Regions from separate parts of the Nocardia tengchongensis genome, predicted to be linked through region 1. Evidence: riboswitches for the same ligand, from Rfam matches in the RefSeq annotation. Region 1 holds a riboswitch; each other region holds the start of a gene.
What was found. A riboswitch is a leader RNA that binds a small molecule or an ion and turns the genes downstream of it on or off. The one in region 1 is predicted to bind magnesium.
Positions count from the first base shown of each region.

Region 2: another riboswitch for magnesium. It lies ahead of ACYVKL_RS34920 (DUF8020 domain-containing protein); the one in region 1 lies ahead of ACYVKL_RS32985 (NRAMP family divalent metal transporter).
Region 3: another riboswitch for magnesium. It lies ahead of ACYVKL_RS29860 (MgtC/SapB family protein); the one in region 1 lies ahead of ACYVKL_RS32985 (NRAMP family divalent metal transporter).

Region 1 is NZ_BAAGUM010000017.1:428,678-434,747, reverse strand. Features, by position in the region: gene ACYVKL_RS33005 (hypothetical protein) at 1-72, opposite strand, end outside; gene ACYVKL_RS33000 (hypothetical protein) at 69-1,244, opposite strand; gene ACYVKL_RS32995 (hypothetical protein) at 1,516-1,875, shown strand; gene ACYVKL_RS32990 (DUF8020 domain-containing protein) at 1,917-2,603, opposite strand; M-box (ykoK) riboswitch at 2,911-3,090, shown strand; gene ACYVKL_RS32985 (NRAMP family divalent metal transporter) at 3,431-5,206, shown strand; gene ACYVKL_RS32980 (hypothetical protein) at 5,286-5,561, opposite strand; gene ACYVKL_RS32975 (LysR family transcriptional regulator) at 5,788-6,070, opposite strand, start outside.
Region 2 is NZ_BAAGUM010000018.1:68,556-74,625, reverse strand. Features, by position in the region: gene ACYVKL_RS34935 (ATP-binding protein) at 1-734, opposite strand, end outside; gene ACYVKL_RS34930 (hypothetical protein) at 731-883, opposite strand; gene ACYVKL_RS34925 (FAD-dependent oxidoreductase) at 1,413-2,651, shown strand; M-box (ykoK) riboswitch at 2,794-2,963, shown strand; gene ACYVKL_RS34920 (DUF8020 domain-containing protein) at 3,320-4,105, shown strand; gene ACYVKL_RS34915 (ABC transporter permease) at 4,142-5,899, shown strand; gene ACYVKL_RS34910 (ABC transporter ATP-binding protein) at 5,926-6,070, shown strand, end outside.
Region 3 is NZ_BAAGUM010000015.1:691,973-698,042, reverse strand. Features, by position in the region: gene mraY (phospho-N-acetylmuramoyl-pentapeptide-transferase) at 1-523, opposite strand, end outside; gene ACYVKL_RS29870 (helix-turn-helix transcriptional regulator) at 607-1,446, shown strand; gene ACYVKL_RS29865 (glucose 1-dehydrogenase) at 1,554-2,318, shown strand; gene ACYVKL_RS29860 (MgtC/SapB family protein) at 2,326-3,039, opposite strand; M-box (ykoK) riboswitch at 3,263-3,436, opposite strand; gene ACYVKL_RS29855 (TetR/AcrR family transcriptional regulator) at 3,526-4,149, opposite strand; gene ACYVKL_RS29850 (hypothetical protein) at 4,280-4,678, opposite strand; gene ACYVKL_RS29845 (hypothetical protein) at 5,244-5,873, shown strand; gene ACYVKL_RS29840 (transcriptional regulator) at 5,870-6,070, opposite strand, start outside.

The DNA.
Region 1 (6,070 bases):
ATACAGCACGACGGGGATCAGTGGGAAGCGGATCAGCCGCCAGACGGCGCGCAGCCAGGCGGGCGGTTTCATCGCGCCAGCTCCGGCCCGGAGGTGAGGAAGGCGAGCAACAGTGCGTTGCCGATCGCCCCGCCGTTCGCGAAGCGCAGCCGGTTCCCGCTGCGCAGCGGCAGGCCGGTGAGGTCGGTGGTGCGGAAAATACGGGTGAACACGTCGCGGTGACCGAAGGCGCGGGCGGGGGCGAGCGCGAATGCGGTGGCCGACACCGAGATTCCGAGAATCACCGGACCGCTGTCGATGTCCCCGGGTCCGTCGGAGCCGCCGCCGTATTCGTGGATCGCGCCGAATCCGAGCACGCTGCGCTCCTCCCGGAACAGTCCGGTCGCCAACTGTTCGGCGAGCGCCCGGTCCGCGAAGCCGGCGAAGTAGGCCGCCAGTCCGGTGCCCGAGGCGCGCGGGGCGTCGTGCGCGTGCCCGTCGGCGCCCATGCGTTGCAGCACCAGCCCGGTACCCGGGTCGATCTGGACCGCGCGGACCTGCCGAGCCCAGTGCGCGAGGACGGCGCTGTGGTCGGCGCCGGTCGCGCGGCCGTGCACGGCGATCGCGGCGGCGACGGCGGCCACATCGGTCGGGTAGGCCTCATCGGGAAAGGTGTCGATCAGCGCGGTCGGCGAGGCGAGCAGCCGCCGCTCGTAGGAAGCGACGAGCGCGTCCTGCCGGGCGGCGAGGTCGGGCGGAAAGGCCGGATCGACCAGGCGAGCCATCCCCAGGGCGAGGGCCGGGTAGGAGAGGTAGGCGTGCCCGTTCGCGGAGTCGGGCACGGTCACGCCGTCCTCGCCGTGCCAGGCCGCGGTGAACACCGGCCGCATCTCGGGCAGCAGTGTCTTGGCGGCCGCGCGGGTCGCGACGGGGGCGTAGCGGTCGCGCCATTCGGGGTGCGCCAGCGAGATCTGCGCGAGGCCGAGCGCGGTCATCTGATGTGCGATCAGTCCCCACATGCCGGTCAGCTCGCCACTCGATCCGTTCGCGCGCTGCTGATCGTCGGCGGCTTCGAAGGCCACCGACTCCTCGGCCAGCGCGCGCACCCGTCCCGGATCCCCGCGCAACCAGGCGTCGGCGTCGCGGCCGCACCACCAACTCGGCAACAGACCCGCGATCGTCACCGCCGCCACGACACCGGCCGCCAGGGCGAGCGGACGGCGAAACCTGCGTGAGCGGCGTGACACGCCGTCCGGACTCCCCATGTCTCCGAACGTACCTGGATTCGCGTACCAGATGCTATGCGCGGCGGCGGGTTTCGAATCCTTCGAGCGTTCTCACAGTGCGCGCGAAAGCTATTCCGGTCGATCGTCCGAAATACGACGCGGTCATTTACCGGACCACCGCGCCAAGCAGGGTTGAAACACAATCCGGCGCTTTGTTCGTTAATCCGGGATATTACCCTCGCGTAGCCGGGGCGGCGGGTGCATTCTGGAGAAGAGAAAGGAATCTTCGCTGCTCGAGGGAGGTAAGGACATGGTCAGGGTGACAGCGGTCGAACAGGACGGTCAGCACTGGCATCCGCATCCCGGTGACGCTATCGAGGACCCGCGAGAAGGCGCGGCGCTGGTGATGTGCCTGCTCGGGATCGCGGCCTTCGGCATGACGATCGTGGCGGCCGCGTCGAAATTCTACGGCTGGGCGCTCATCGGCGGGATTGCCGCTGCGGTACTGATTGTTTCGGGCCTGTTGATGATCCGGTTCGAATACTTCCGCGAATTCAAACGGGAGCAGCAGGTCGGGCGGCAGGGCCACAACCCGTTGGTCCGCGCCGAGTACCGGCCGCGCCAGCTCAGCTCGTGGCAGGTCCGGAAGGGCGAAGGCATCGAGTCGTGACCGGCTGACCGGCCACGACCCGACACCGAGCTCCGCTCCCGCTACTTCGCCGGAGCCGGGGTGAACGGCTGGTTGATGGTGGTGAAGTACTGGATCGCGGCGGCGATGGCCACCGGGGCGGTCACCAGGAGCAGGCCGCCGATCGCGCCGAGCGCACCCATGGCCGCGGCGCCCGCGAGGCAGCCGACGACCGCACCGGGCAAGAAGGAGAACAGGCCGCCGATGATGCCGGTGGCCAGCGTGGCCCCGCCGCCGACGGCGATGCCACCCAGGGCGCAGCCGACGGCCGCGCCGCCGACGCCGCCGACCAGGGTCCCGATGGTCGCGCCGACGGAGATGGTGTCCTTCATACGGTTCCACGCCGCCTGCTCGCGGTCGTAGGGGGTCTTCCAGGGAGCGGTGTCCTCAAAAGGCAGCGCGACCGGCTGGTAGGCCGCGTGCTGCAGATCGAGCTGCGGCGTCAAAGTGACAGTGCGCTCCCGGATTTCGGCCGCGATCGGGAAAACGAAGTCGTCCACCCGGAATGTCAGCTCGGTTCCGGCAACTACCGTGCCATCGGCGCCCTTGATCTTGAAAACGCCATTCTCCACGTCCATCGAGCCGATATCGGTGGAAATGACCGCCGATCGGTCGGTAGCGGATGCCGAGTAGTGAACGGCACCGACGTCACCCACCTCATGGTCGGCGTTCGCTGTTCCTGCGGTAATTGCCGTGACGGCGGCCACCAATGCGGTAACCGCAGCGAATCCACTCTTGCGCACTTGATTTACCTCGATTGAGTAGGCCCGCGGAATTAAACCTCATCGCAGGATCAGTTAGTGACAAGCAAACCCTAAGTCTGTTCTCAGCTGATCGGCAATGCATATTTGCCATAAGTGACTCGTTACACATCCGTGGCTATCCCGTTGCACGCCAAGTGAATCCGCCGTTCATTCAGGTATATCCAATATGTCTCGAAGATGAACAAACGGGGTTTCAGCGAACCGACCGGGCCGGATTTGACAAGCACCCGACCCGGGCTCACCATTGCCCAAGTCAGCACCTCGCTAGGCGAGGCTCCTGTACGAACACAGGCCACTGATCCGACGACGTCGAGAGACGCCCAGGGTTAGGACAGATCACCCCGGATTAAGGGGTGATCCGAAGTGGCTTCCCCGGGCCGCGAGCCCCCGGATACGTCGTGCAGTGCCGAAGCTCTGACGAGAGGGGTGCGGGGCCTTCGCTGTTCGTGTGCGCGGCCCTGGTTCCTTCTTGCCGTGCGCGTTGCGACACCACGATCAGCGGCGTCCCCGTACGCCTCGGCGGCAAGGAGGTGAGGGACGAACCATGAGTTCCGGCGATAGTCCGTATCCGAGTACGTATTTCACGTTCTCGACGTCCCCGGCCCGCCGCATTCCGGTCACCGGCTGACCCGTTCCCGCTCGAGCTGCCCCGGCGCACCCTGCGCCGGCGTCGGCGCGCGCCGTGGTCAGGTCGATCGCTGCCCGAAATCGGCTGCCGCCGGGCGTATTCCGCATGCCCGCAGAAACTGCTGATCGAAAGCGAGGGACAGGCCATGGCCTTCTTCGCGAACGGCTCCGGCCGCCGCACCTCCACCGTCGCCGCCTCCGGCGCCACCGCCACTCCGCCCGGTGACACCGCCGGCCCGACGGGCGCCGTCATGGACAGCGCCCACGTCGGCGACATCGTCGGCGCGTTCGGCTCCATCGGCCGCCACGACACCCTCGAGGGGCGCTCGCGCCTCCAGCGTTTCCGCATGCTGCTGGCCATCATCGGCCCCGGCCTGATCGTCATGGTCGGCGACAACGACGCCGGTGGCGTGGCCACCTACGCGCAGGCCGGGCAGAACTACGGCATGGCCCTGGCCTGGACGCTGATCCTGCTGATCCCGGTGCTGTATGTGAACCAGGAGATGGTGGTCCGCCTGGGCGCGGTCGCCGGAGTCGGCCACGCGCGCTTGATCTTCGACCGCTTCGGGAAGTTCTGGGGCGCGTTCAGCGTGGGCGATCTGTTCGTGGTCAACGCGCTCACCATCGTCACCGAATTCATCGGTGTCTCCATGGCGCTCAGCTACTTCGGGCTGCCCAAGGACGTGGCCGTGCCGCTGGCCGCCGTCGGGTTGTTCGCCATGGTGGCGGGCGGGTCGTTCCAGCGCTGGGAGCGGTTCCTGTTCGGGCTGATCGCACTGAACATCGTCATGTTCCCGCTGGCATTCCTGGTGCACCCCAACCGATCCCAGGTCGTGCACGGCTTCGTGCCCTCGTTCCCGGGCGGGCTGAACTCGACGCTGCTGCTGCTCATCGTCGCCATCGTGGGCACCACCGTCGCACCCTGGCAGCTGTTCTTCCAGCAGTCCAATATCGTCGACAAGCGCATCACCCCGCGGTGGATCCGTTACGAGCGCATCGATCTGTGGGTCGGCATCGTGGTGGTGATGGCCGGGGCCGTCGCCATCATGACGGCCACCACCTTCGGGCTCGGCGGCACCGTCGCGGCCGGGAATTTCACCGATGCGGGCGCGGTGGCGCGGGCGCTGCACGACCATGCCGGGCCCACGGTGGGCGCGCTGTTCGCGCTGCTGCTGCTGGACGCGTCGCTGATCGGGGCGAACGCGGTGGGCCTGGCCACCACCTACGCGCTCGGCGACACCTTGGGCAAGCGGCATTCGCTGCACTGGAAGATCTCCGAGGCGCCGGCGTTCTACGCGGGTTACGCGGCGCTGCTGGCGCTCGCGGCGGCGGTGTCGTTCAGCCCCGATCACGTGCTGGGCCTGCTCACCCAGGGTGTACAGGCGCTGGCGGGGGTGCTGCTGCCCTCGGCGACGGTGTTCCTGGTGCTGCTCTGCAATGACAAGGCGGTGCTGGGGCCGTGGGTGAACACGGTGCGGCAGAACATCGTCGCGGGCGTGATCGTGTGGTCGCTGGTGTTGTTGTCGCTGGCGCTGACCGCGGCGACTTTCTTCCCCGGCATCACCACCGCGAACCTGGAGCTGGGTTTCGGCGGGGGTGCGCTGGTGGGCGTGCTCGGTGGCGCGGGCATGCTGATCGCCTGGCAGCGCGGCCGACGCCGGGAAACCGAGCGCACGGCAAAGGAATTCGGGAATCTGGACCCGGATCAGGTGGAGGAGCTCGAGGCGACCCGGCTGACGCGGGACGAGCGCAGGGCCATCCTGCGGGCCGACCGCGACACCTGGCGCACCCCCGCGCTGGACACCTTGGAGCGTCCGGCGTTCTCCCCGGGGCGCACCGCGGGCATGCTGGCATTGCGCGGATACCTGCTGGTGGCCGTGATCCTGGTGGGGGTCAAGGTGGCTCAGGCCATCGGCAGCTGAGCCCCGGGCCGTCGGTGGCCCGTACAGAACCCGACATCTCGGGTGGGCCGGCGCGGAACTTCCGCGTCGGCCGGGTCGGTCAGAGTTCGTCGAGCTCCGGAATCGGGGGCAGCACCGGCTCGGGCCATTCCTCCAGGGTCGCCACCTGGAGATGGATGAAGGCCGCGATGCGGTGGCGGGCCGAGGACGGGAGTCGCTCGATATCGGCCGCGCTCAGGACGTGTGCGCCGAAAGAATGGGGCTGGGGCGCTTCTGGGTCGGGCGTTTCGGGAACAACCTCTAGCTTCGCCCGCGAAGCAGTGGCCGGAATGACTGGCTCATCCGGGTCTGCGGCAGCGGCGGCGGTTCGCACCATTCCGTGACCATAACCCTTTGATAACGCACACGGGACGCGTTGGCGCACTTGTGTCTTCGCGCTGCGAATTCAGCGAAGCCATTGTAAAGGCACTTTGAATGTGCAGGCAGACATGGCCGTCCGGAAATCCGTTCGGCTCGCGCCGGAAGACTATGGTGATCGGCGTCACTCTGTCAACACATCGGACAAAACTCCCGGAAGTGACAGCGAAACCCGCTGGAATGCTTCAGATCGGGCGGCACGCAATGGCATACAAGTCACGCGCCGGACCGGTCGGCTTCTGGCCGATCGGCCACACCGCCCGCAACTGCCGTTCCAGATCCAGACCCGTCACGCCGGGCGACACCAGAATTCCCTCGGCCAGCTCGGTCGCGACGGCCAGCGAACTCAGCACCGCCGGCGCCAGGCCGTCGGCGACCGCGGTCTTGATGGCCGTCGTCGAGGACAACTCCAGCGCGACGGCCGGCTCCCACCCCGGGACCTCCGCCGTCATGGCCCGCTCGAAGGAG
Region 2 (6,070 bases), on a different contig from region 1:
TCCGATTCCGGGCCGCCGGTCACCGCCACCACGACGCGTTCGCGCGCCTCCCAGGTGGTGGTGATCTGGTGGTCGGCACGGTATTTGGCGAGCGCGGCATCGACCTGGTCGGCCAGCCACAGCAGCGCCAGCTCCCGCAGGGCGGTCAGATTGCCGGGCCGGAAGTAGTTGCGCAGCGCGGCGTCCACCTTCTCGGCGGCGTACACGTTGCCGTGGGACATTCTGCGCCGCAACGCTTCCGGGGTGATGTCGACGAGTTCCACCTGGTCGGCGGCGCGAACCACCCAGTCCGGCACGGTTTCCCGCTGCACCACGCCCGTGATCTGCTCGACCACGTCGTTGAGGCTCTCCAGGTGCTGCACATTGACCGTGGACACCACGTCGATGCCCGCGTCCAGCAGCTCCTGCACGTCCTGCCACCGCTTCTCGTGCTTGCCGCCGGGAATGTTGGTGTGCGCCAGCTCGTCCACCAGCACCACGGCCGGCGCGCGCCGCAACACCGCCTCGACGTCGAGTTCGGGCAGCGTCGCCCCCCGGTATTCGACCATCTTCGGCGGGATGCGCTCGATCCCGGCGAGCAGCTCCGCGGTCTTGCTGCGGCCGTGGGTCTCCACGACCGCGGCCACCACATCGCGTCCACGCTCCAGCCGCCGATGGGCTTCGCCGAGCATCGAGTAGGTTTTGCCCACGCCCGGGGCAGCACCCAGGTAGATGCGTAGTTGGCCGCGTTTCACTCGTCCATCATCGCGCGCGGTGCGCGGATGCCCTGCTGCGCCGTGCGGACGGGTTCGCGGGTGGTTTCGGCGTTGGCCAGCATGCGCAGCATGAGGGCGCAACCGAGGAACCCGAAGATCACCATCAGGGTGACGGCGACGTGCGGCACGGTTTCTCCTTGTATATGTGCGGGTATCGCCCCGGCCGTGGCCGGGCTCCCCACTTCATACCTCCGATGCTGGTCAAGTCGCCGATCCTGACGGTTTCTTTACGACGGTGTGTCGGGTTGTTGACGCCATCCGAGCGGACCGAAGCAGACCGAAGCAGATGAAAACTACGGGGCTAGCCGTTTGACGCTCTCATTACATGGGACCTCGTTCAGGCAGTCCTTTCAGCACTACGTCGGGCGAGGGTCAATTCTCGGGCAGCGCATCCTCGCCGAAACGTCCGCCACCGACTGTTCGTGTGACGTCAAGGATCACCCGTGGCGCGCTGGGCTTGTTCGCCGACGCGAGCATGCCACGGCACGTATGGGCGGTTGACCGGTTAATCCTGCGGGTTGTTACGGCGAGCGTGGGGTTGATCGGTCGTCGCTTGCCGTGATGCTGCGTGGTCGACGGGATGGACAGCTGCCCGCGGTGGTCCATTGCCGGACGCGCCAGCGTGGTGCAAGCCCGGCGCAAGCGAAGACAGCGAGCGTGGCTGTGCACCGGTTCGGTGTGAGTGGTCGATCTTGTTGTGAGAGTGAGCGTGCGATAGTGCGAGTTGTGATTGCCGGAGCGGGGCTGGGCGGGTTGTGCCTGGCACAGGGGCTGCGCGGGAACGGCATGGAGTTCGAGGTGTACGAACGGGATGCGGAGGCGGATAGCCGAACTCAGGGGTACCGCATTCGGATCGATGAGACCGGGCAGCAGAGTTTGGCCGAGTGTTTGCCGGGGGAACTGGTGGAGATGTTGCGGGACACGTCCGCGGTGGCCGGGTCGGGCGGACGGTTCGTCGACGTGGAGTTGAACGAGGTATCGGGGCGGGTGGTGGATACGTGGCGGCCCTCGGCCGTCGAGGGCGCGGACACGGCCGAGGATGGTGATCTCAGTGTGAACCGGCAGACCCTGCGCGAGATTCTGATGACCGGCATCACCGATAAAATTCGGTTCGGCAAGGAGCTGATACATGTCAGCGAGAGCGCGGGCGGGGTTACGGCGCGATTCAGGGACGGGACCAGTACGGTGTGCGACGTGCTGGTGGCGGCCGACGGGGTGAACTCCGCGGTACGCAGGCAACTGGTACCCGCAGCTGATCCGGTCGACACCGGGATGGTCTGTCTCTACGGCAGAACCACGCTTACTCCCCGCACCCGCGCTCTGGTCGCCGAAACGCTGCTCGACGGAACGTCGGTGGTATTCGCCGAGGGATTCGCCGTCATCGTGGATGCGATGGCATTCCGCGCGAGCGCTTTCGACGGGCGTCGCCTCACACCGGTGAACGACTATCTGTACTGGGCGTGTTTCGGAACGCGCACGGCCCTCGGATTCGCCGACAGCGGAGAACTCGATGGCGACATGCTCGAGACGGCCGTCGGCATCAGCGCGGATTGGCATCCTGGACTGCGGGCTGTTTTCACTGCCTCCGATCGGAACGCGTTGGCAGTCTTGCCGATTCGCTCGGCCCAGACGCTGACGGATTGGCCGGGCGGCCGAGTGACCGCGCTCGGCGACGCCGTTCACGCCATGAGCCCGGCCGGCGGACTGGGCGCGAACACCGCTCTGCGCGATGCCGCCACCCTGTCCATGTGTCTCGGCTCCGGCCGGGGCACGCTGCTCAGCGCCGTTGCCGACTACGAGCAGCGCATGCATCGCTATGCCCGGGAGGCCGTCACGGCATCCCAGCGTGGAGCCGAACGGCTGACCGCTGCTGCCGCGTCACGCAACGTTGGGTAGGTAATCCGACATCGGTGGTCTTGGCGGGGGCCACCGGCTCCGCAACGCCATCCGCCCGGTGCCCTGTCAGTGGCGTCGGCCACGGTCGAAGAATGAGCGAATAGCGGTTTTGACTTTTAACGAGTCGTTAACTAGGTTCCCTGTTGCACCTCGATAGGCGAGGCTCCTGCACGAACATAGGCCACTGATCTGACGACGTCGAGAGACGCCCAAGGTTAGGACAGATTTCTCCGGATCAAGGGGTAATCCAAAGTGGCTTTCCGATTCGGAACACGTCGTGCAGTGCCAAAACTCTGACGAGAGGGGTGTGCGTCCGCCCCGAGAGTTCCGGGCGACCTCCCCGCGTGCGTTGACGAATCGCGTTCTACCAGTGAGGAGGTCGGGTAGCAAGATGGCACCCGATGATGACCCGGGATCTCCGGGCCGGCCCCTCCGCCTCGGTCCGGGCCGCTAGCCAGCACACCAACACCGCGTCGATATCTCGACGCACGTAATTCTCCGATATCACGATGCCGCCTGCGCGGCACCGGATTATTCGCGTGCACATTTTACGAATGAATTCGGAGATTCGCATATATATCCGACCCGTCGGCACCACCGTGCTCGACGGTATTCGATGCTGCCCGGAAACCGATGCGGGCAGCGGTATCCCGAGGGGAAACATCCCGATGAGAATTCGCTTGCTCGCATTCGCCACCGCGGCGCTGACCGCCGCCGGACTGGTCGCCCCGGCTGCCGCTTCGGCCACAGCACCCGGACCGGACGTCCGGCTCGCCGACGCTGTGAACGTTCAGGCCGTGTCCGGCGACGCCCGGATCGTGGACCGATCGGTGGTGCTGCACACCGACCTCGGCACGTTCCGAACCACCGCCGACCAGCTGCAGATCCTCGATCCGCAGGGCGTGGTGGTGGGGGCGATCCCGCTGACCATCACGAAGCAGGACACGACGTACCCGATCGACGCCCGCATCGACGGCGACAGCGCCACCCTCACCCCGAGCCCGGATCGGGCCCGACCGGTCAGCGCCGAGGAACGACGCATCGCCGCGGAGCTGCACGCCGTCGCGGAGGCGCAAGCCGAAGGCCCTGCGGCACAGCAGATTGCCGATCCCGACAGCTTCGAGGATCGGATGAATACCGTCTTCCAGAACGTCAACAACGAGCTCACCGTGGCCCTGGCGGTGGGCACGCTGCTGGGTGCCGTCATCGGCGCGCCGCTGGGCTGCGTCCTGCTGGGCGCGGGCCAAGGTCTCGCGGTCGGCGCATTGACGTTGGGCACGTTGGCGATTCCCGGCGCCATCACCGGCTGTCTGGAAGGCGCGGTGGTCGGGGCCGGAATGGGCGTCGTGGTTTTCAACCTGCTCGTCGGCGTACCGGCGGTGCTGGCCTCGGCCGTCCACGCCTACAACGTCATGACCGCACCGCCCGCGGTCGCCGCCGAATCGACCAACTGAGTTGCGACGAAGCCGCTCGGAGCGAGGTGAACAGCAATGACTCTTGAATTGACAATTCCGGACCGCCCCAAGACGACTCCCGAGGTACCGCGGGTACGCGGCCGGCTCCGAGCGGTGGACTACCTGATCATCGGCGCGGGCGTGCTGCTGATCCTGCTGGTGCTGCGGCTGTTTCGGGACATGTCGGTGCCCTGGACGCCGGATACCGGAACCGAGGCCGTATCGACCGATCCCGCGAATCTGCCCTATTACGCGGCCCGCACCACGCTGCGCATGTTCATCGGCCTGGCGGCGTCCATCCTCTTCACACTGATCGTCGGCCAGTGGGCGGCACGCTCGCGGCGAGCCGAGAAGGTGCTCATCCCGGCCCTCGACGTGCTGCAGTCGGTGCCGGTGCTGGCGCTGGTTTCGATCACGGTCACCGCGTTCGTGGGCCTGTTCCACGGCTCGTATCTGGGCGCGGAGGCGGCGTGCATCTTCGCCATCTTCACCGCGCAGGCCTGGAACATGACCTTCGCCTACTACCAGGCGCTGCGCAATATGCCCCGGGAGCTGGATGATTCGGCCCGCATGATGCGGCTCACCCGCTGGCAGCGGCTGTGGCAGCTGGAGGTGCCGACGGCGATGGTGCCGATGATCTGGAACGGCATGATGAGCTTCGGCGGCGCGTGGTTCATGCTCGCGGCCTCGGAGGTCATCACGGTATCCGGCCGGGACGAAGCGTTGCCCGGCATGGGTAGCTTCATCGCGGCGGCCACCTCGGAGGCTCAGGTCGGCAATCTCATCGTGGGTGCGCTGGTCATGGTGCTCACCATCGTCCTGGTGAACGTGGTGTTCTGGCGGCCGCTCACGGCGTGGTCGGAGCGATTCCGGGTGGAGCACACCGAAAGTGCGCAGGCCCCGAGGAGTCTGGTGCTCGACCTGCTGCGCCGCAGCACGGTGCCGGGCCGGCTGGCACGGGTCCTACGACCGGTCGGTGAGCACGTCGATCGCCTCATGCGGGTCTTCGGGCGCAGCACCCGTTCCGCCTACGACGAGCGCGCGGGCAGCCGCATCGGCGATGTGCTCTTCTTCGGACTGCTCTTCGCCGCGCTCGCCTGGGGCACCTGGGCACTCGCCTCCTACTTCGAACGAACCGTTGGCCTGGCCGAATTCGGGCCGACCTCGCTGATGGGGCTAGCCAGCCTCGGCCGCGTGATAGTGCTGCTGGTGGTCTCCACCATCGTGTGGGTGCCGGTCGGCGTGTGGATCGGGATGAATCCGCGCGTCTGCCGGTTCGCTCAGCCGGTGGTGCAGGTGCTGGCCAGTTTCCCGGCCCAGTTCTTGTTCATCTTCGTCATCGCGGCGCTCACCTACACCGGCATCTCACTGAATGTCGGCGGCATCGTGCTGATGGCGCTGGGTGCGCAGTGGTACGTGCTGTTCAACGTGATCGCGGCGGCCGGGCAGATCCCGACGGACCTGCGCGAGGCCATGGACGATCTCGGCGTGCACAGCGTGCAGCGCTGGAAGTCGTTGATATTGCCCGCGATCGCCCCCGGCTACGTGGTCGGCGCGATCACCGCGTTCGGCGGCGCGTGGAACGCCACGCTGGTCGGCGAGGTCGTGGAGGCCGGGAACACGCGTATGGAGGCCTACGGCCTGGGCGCGTACATCACCAACGCCACCACCGACGACGTCTTCGCCAGGGTGCTGCTCGGCACCGTGGTGATGAGCGTGGTCACGGTGACGATCAACCGCCTGTTGTGGCGACGCCTGCAGCGCACCGCCGAACGGCGATTCTCGCTGAGCTGAAACACTTTTCGAAAGGAGGACCCATCGTGTCCGCCCCCATCATCACCGTCGATCGTGTCACCAAGAACTTCACCAACCCCTCCGGCGAGCAGCTGCCTGTGCTCTCGGATGTCTGCCTCGAGCTGCGCGAGGGCGAAATCGTCGCGCTGCTGGGCAAATCCGGCTCCGGCA
Region 3 (6,070 bases), on a different contig from region 1:
CCACGATCAGGCACACCACCAGCAAGAACCCCGCCACCGCCAGCGACACCGTCGAGATGTCGCGCACGATCGAGATCTGCTTGCTGCCCGGCGTCAGCCCCGACCCGCCCCGGAACTGCAACGCCAGCACCCCGAAAACCACCGCCGCGCACAACTGTCCGACGATCTTGCCCGACGCGGTCAACCCCAGACTGCGCTGTTGCGATAACTTGACCGCGTCATCGACGAACCCCACCGCACCCAACGCCGTCGCCAACCCCAGCACCAACAGCCCCGACGCCGAGGGCCCGCGCCCCTCGAAATGCCGGCCCACCAGCGTCGCCGCCCCGTACCCGCACCACAGCGCGACCAGGATCGCCACCCCGCCCATCGTCGGGGTCCCGTGCTTGGCCAGATGACTGGCCGGACCGTCGGAGCGGATCGCCTGCCCGAGCCGGCGCCGGGTGAACAATCGAATCAGCAACGGCGTCACCGTGATCGACACCACCAGTGCCACCAGCGCCGCCACCAGAATCTGCCGCATCCGGCCCCCCTTCCAACCCGAAATCCGGTCACATGCTAACCGTCGCCGGAACCGAACGGGCCCCGCGATTGTTAGCGTGAGGTATGGACCCAGTGGGCGTGCGCCGCGAACAACTGCGAGAGTTCCTGCGCGGCAGACGCGCCCGCATCACCCCCGACCAGGTCGGACTGCCCGCCGCCGGGCGCCGCCGCACCCCGGGCCTGCGCCGCGAAGAGGTCGCCGTCCTCGCCGGAGTCGGCGTCTCCTGGTACACCTGGCTCGAACAAGGCCGCGACATCACCGTCTCGGGCGACGTCCTCGACGCCGTGGCCGCCGCCCTGCGCCTCGACGCCACCGAACGCGGCCACCTCTACGTCCTGGCCGGACTCAACCCGCCGTGCCGCGCCGGAGACTCCGGCACCGACGTCACCGCCGAAACCCGCAACCTGCTCGACGCCTGGGGAACCCGGCCCGCGGTGCTGCGCGACCGCTATTGGAGCGTGCTGGCCTACAACGACGCCGCCCGCGCCGTCTTCGACTACGACGGCCCCGGCCACAACTGCCTGATCACCTACTTCACCAACCCCCGCTACCTCGCCATGAAACAGGTGTGGGCCCACGGCGCACCCGCGGTCGTGGCCGCCTACCGCGCCGACTCCGCCACCTGCCCCGGCGATCCCGGATTCGAGGCCGTCGTCACCGAACTCGCGAAGCGCAGCCCCGAATTCGCGACCCTGTGGGCGCGCCACGATGTCGGTGCCGCCGCCCAAGCGGTCAACGCACTGCACCACCCCCACGCCGGCGAGCTGCACTTCGACACCACCACGCTCACCCTGGCCGACCGGCCCGATCAGCACGTGGTGCTCTACAACCCGCGCCCCGACACCGGCACCGCCGAAGCCCTCGACCGCCTGCACCGCCTGCGCCTGGCCCCACCCGCCTGACAATCACGGCGGCGTGAACAGGGGAGACGCCAGCGTGAAGGTGGTGGTGTCACACCCACGATAAACACGCACTGTTTGCCCCGCGCCGGCCCCGGCACGCTGAAGCCATGACGCACAACGCATCCCGCTTCGACCACAAGATCGCCCTCATCACCGGCGGCAGCAGCGGCATGGGCCTGGCCACCGCGCAGCGCCTCATCGACGAAGGCGCGCACGTCATCATCACCGGTCGCGACAAAGCCCGCCTCGATGACGCCGCCACCGCCCTGGGCCCGCGCGCCACCGCGATCGCCGGCGACATCACCGACCCCGACGACCTCGCCGCACTGACCCGCACCATCACCGAACAATTCGGTCGCCTCGACGTGGTGTTCGTCAATGCCGGTATCGGAGCCTTCCAACCCCTGACCGCCGTCACCGCCGAGGAATTCGACCGCGTCGTCGCCATCAACGTCAAGGCGGCCTTCTTCACCATCCAGGCCACCGTGCCGCTGCTCGGCCCCGGCAGCGCCATCGTCGTCAACGCCTCCTTCGCCCTCTACCGCGGCGCCCCCGGCGCGGCCCTTTACAGCGCCACCAAGGCCGCCGTCCACAACGTGGCCCGCACCGTCGCAGCAGAGCTGGCCCCCAAGGGAATTCGCGTCAACTCGATCAGCCCCGGCTACATCGACACCCCCGCCTTCCGCGCCGAAGCCTCCCCGCAAGCCCAAGCCGCCGCCGGATCCCTCGTCGCCACCGGACGCATCGGAACATCCGACGAGGTTGCGGCCGCTGTTGCGTTCCTGGCCTCGTCCGACGCCTCCTACATCACCGGCATCGACCTGCTCGTCGACGGCGGCCTGACCACCCTCGTCCCCTCCGCCATGGTCTGAACCGTGCTCACTGCTCGGTTTCCACCGGCCGCGGCACGGTGCGCCAGCCGACACTGGTCACCGAAGGCTCCAAGCTCAACCGGCTCACCGCGGACTCCATCTGACGATCGTCACGACGATCGCCGGTGAGTTCGGCCCGCACCTGCACGCGGCCCGGGGACGTGTCATGACTCGAGATCGACACCAGCCGCAAGTCGGTGCGCGTCAACGACTGCACCAGCAGCGCCCGCACCTGCGCCTCGTGGGCGTCGTCGGTATCGGCGTGGAAGGCATACAACGCGTCCTGGGCGTCGGTGCCGTCGGCGATCGGGCGGTCCACCGACCGGGCCACGGTGCGCAGCGCGGTATTGACCACCACCACCGCGACCGTGCCCGCCGCGGCCGTCGAGTACATGCCGGCACCGGCGAGCGCACCGACCGCGGCCGAACACCACAGGGTGGCAGCGGTATTGAGGCCGCGGATATTGAACCCGTCACGCAGGATCACACCCGCGCCCAGGAAGCCGATACCCGAAACGATCTGCGCGGCAACGCGGGTCGGGTCGGCGGTGGCGCCGTTGAAGCCGTGCGCCGACAACAGCACGAACAGCGTCGCACCGGCCGAGACCAGCGCGTTGGTGCGCAGACCGGCCATGCGGGCACGGAACTGACGCTCGAATCCGATGATCGCGCCCAACCCGACACCGGTGGCCAGGCGGAGCAGCATTTCCCAGGTGGTCATCTCGATCTCCCAGCAGATGACGGCGCACTCAGGAATCGGACGCTACCGGGAACGGGGTAACCGCCGAGGAATAAGTGGAGTGTCGCCTAGTGAACGATTGGCTAACGGAACTCGGTCCCGGTCCATCGGGCACGCCCACCACCTCCTCGGCACATATCGACAACGCGACGCCACAGCGTCGCGTGCATGCCGGGGGAGTGGGACCGGCGGGGATTCGCCGGTGCGGTACCACCCCTCGTAAGACCTTCAGCACTCCACGGCGTAACCCGCCACCTGGGCGGGAGCCGGTCGGGGCGTCCCCTTAGCTCGGGGAAGCCTGTCCTGATCCGGGGCGTCTCTCGACGTTCGGGATCGCCGGCCTGTATCCGTGAAGGAGCCTCAGCTAACGACGGCACCTTGCGTCAGCGAGTAAACACCCGTACGCGCCGATCGGCAACCCGATGTGACCGCCGTCGCCCCGCACCCGCCCGGCAACCCGGGCCGGTGTCAGCCGCGATACATCCCGCGGTAGGCGTCGATGGTCTGCACCAGATGATCGACGATCTGCTCGCGGGTAGCGCGCAGCGTGCCGTTGAGCCACGCCGAGAACATGCCCGCATTGCCGCTGGCCATGGTGACCGCGGCCAGCCGCCGCCGCACCGGATCGTCGATGTGGGCGAACAGATGATCCTGGATCAACCGGGTGAAGGCGGGCATCACCGCGATCGTGGTCTGTCCCAGCCCGGTCGAGGAATACGGCTCCACCAGAAACAGCCGCGACTTGCGCGGATCCTGAAGCACCTTGTCCACCAACGTTTCCGACAGCGCCCGATCGCGGTCGGGAGAGTCGGCGACGGCGAACGCGGTCATCGGATCGAGGAACTCGTCGGCGATCTGGCGATAGAGCACATCGAGCAGCTCGTCGCGGCTGGCGAAGGATTCGTAGAAATAGCGGTCGGTCAGTGTCGCGCGCCGGCACACCGCGCGCATGGTGACCGCGCCCGCCCCGGACTCGCCGATCAGATCCAGTGCGGCCTCGAGCAAGGCGGTGCGGCGCGCCTCACGGCGTTCGGTGAGGGTCGTTCCACCCCAGATGCGGGGCTCCTCGGAGGGAGGCTGCTCGGTCTGCACCGGGTCAAGAGTAATGCCCGGGCCCGGGTGTGAGCGCACACCCGGCCCCGGACCGGCCGATACGCGAACCCATCGGCCGGCTCGGCTCACCGGCGGGCGACCCGAGAATGCGCGGGTGAACCCGCCGCGCTCACTTGGTGACCACGCAGGCGCTGCCCAGATTGATGCCGGTATTGACCGTCACCGTCGCCCACTGGGAGCCGTTGTAGGTCCAGGCCTGCACGTAGTGCGTCCCGGTCGAGGTCGGTGTCCAGCTCGAGGTGGCGGTACCGCCGGTGCCCAGGCTGAACTGCTGTGGATTGAAGCTTGCCGCATTGCTGTCGTAGAGCCACACGTACTCGTTCGGACTGCCGTTGACGGTGACGGTGTAGGCGCAGTTGGTGCCGTAGCCGCCGCCGATGCTGGTTCCGGTGGCGATGTTCACGCTGCTGACGTAGGCGGCCGCGTCGGGCGCGGCCAGGACGAGCGCCGCGGCCGCGGCGGTAGCGGTGGTGAACGCGGCCAGAGCCGACTTGCGTGACCGAATCATTGTCGATCATCTCCCCAGATGAACGGGTGAATGAAAACTGCGACGCCATTGGCGCATACATGCAGTGTCGGCGTTGCGCACCCCCGATACGCCCGTATCGGACCAGTCGTTGCCGACCCGTCGGTTCGCGCGCCCGGAAGATGATCTCCGGCAACCCTTTCGCTGCACCACCCTGGTCGCGAAACGTCAACAGCCCCTAATGATCCCCTAATTCCCACGCTCACATCGCATTTCAGCAACTGCATCGCTAACGTTCTGTTTGTCCGAAGTGCCCGGGTGAAAAAGCGCAGACACCCAGCGGTACACGACGACGGCGAGTCCTCTTCCCCGAGACTCGTCACCCCGCGTCCCCGCCGCGCAGCGGGCGCCGCGATCCCGGCGGCGCCGGGCCGACCCCCGATCCCGGCCCGGCGCCGCCGCCGCGCATCCAGGACCGATTCCGCCACAAGGTGAGCGCGGATCGCCCGACGCTGCAATGATCGACCCAGTTTGGATTCAGTTCGGGGCGGCATTGCGAATCAACCTGTGCTCGTGGACTGTTCGAGGTGCAGAAGGATCGACCAGTATGACCGCAAGCCGGTACGCCAATAGCCCCGCCGTTGCCGAGGCCGTCGAACCATCCGGATGGGGGCGGCATCTGGGCGTCGGCGACGACATCGCCGACAGCCTCGACGCCGGACAACTGGGCACCCTGATCTTCCTGCGGAAACTGCTGCGCTGCTGGTACATCGCCAATACGCTGCTCGCGCTGGCCCTCGGAGCGGGCCTGGGACTGCTCGCCTGGCAGTACGGGCAACGCACCTACGGCGACTGCTCGACCGGCACCACCTGCTACCCCGGCTGGGAGTTGCTGGTACTGGGAATCGGCAGCGGCGTCATCGCCGCGGTCCTCGTTTTCGTGGCGGTCTCACTGCCCTGCTTCGTGATCGGCTACGCCATCCGCTGGTCGGCGCGCGCCATGGCCGACCGCAACACCGCGCCCGAGCACCACTACCCGCCCGAACCGCAGCGCGCCCCCGACCGCCACGAATGGCGCACCACCGAGCAGCCACCCCGCCGGCCCGCGCGCACCGAGCAGAATCCGCCACGCCCCGCGCGCGGTGAACAATCCCCGCAGCGCCCGATCCGCGGCGAACAGCCCGCCCGCCGCCCGGCGCGAGGCGAACAACCGGCCCGCCGCCCCGCGCGGACCTAGACCCCGGGCTCCCCGGGAGCCGTTGCGCCGGCGACGATGTCGCGCAGCGCCGCGATGTGCCCGTCGAACGCGGCGCGCCCCGCCGCGGTCAGGCGCGCCCGCACCTTGCGGCGACTGCCCTCGAGGCGACGCTCGGTGCTGACATAACCGGCCTCCTCCAGGGTCGCCAACTGCTTGGACAACGCCGAATCCGACAG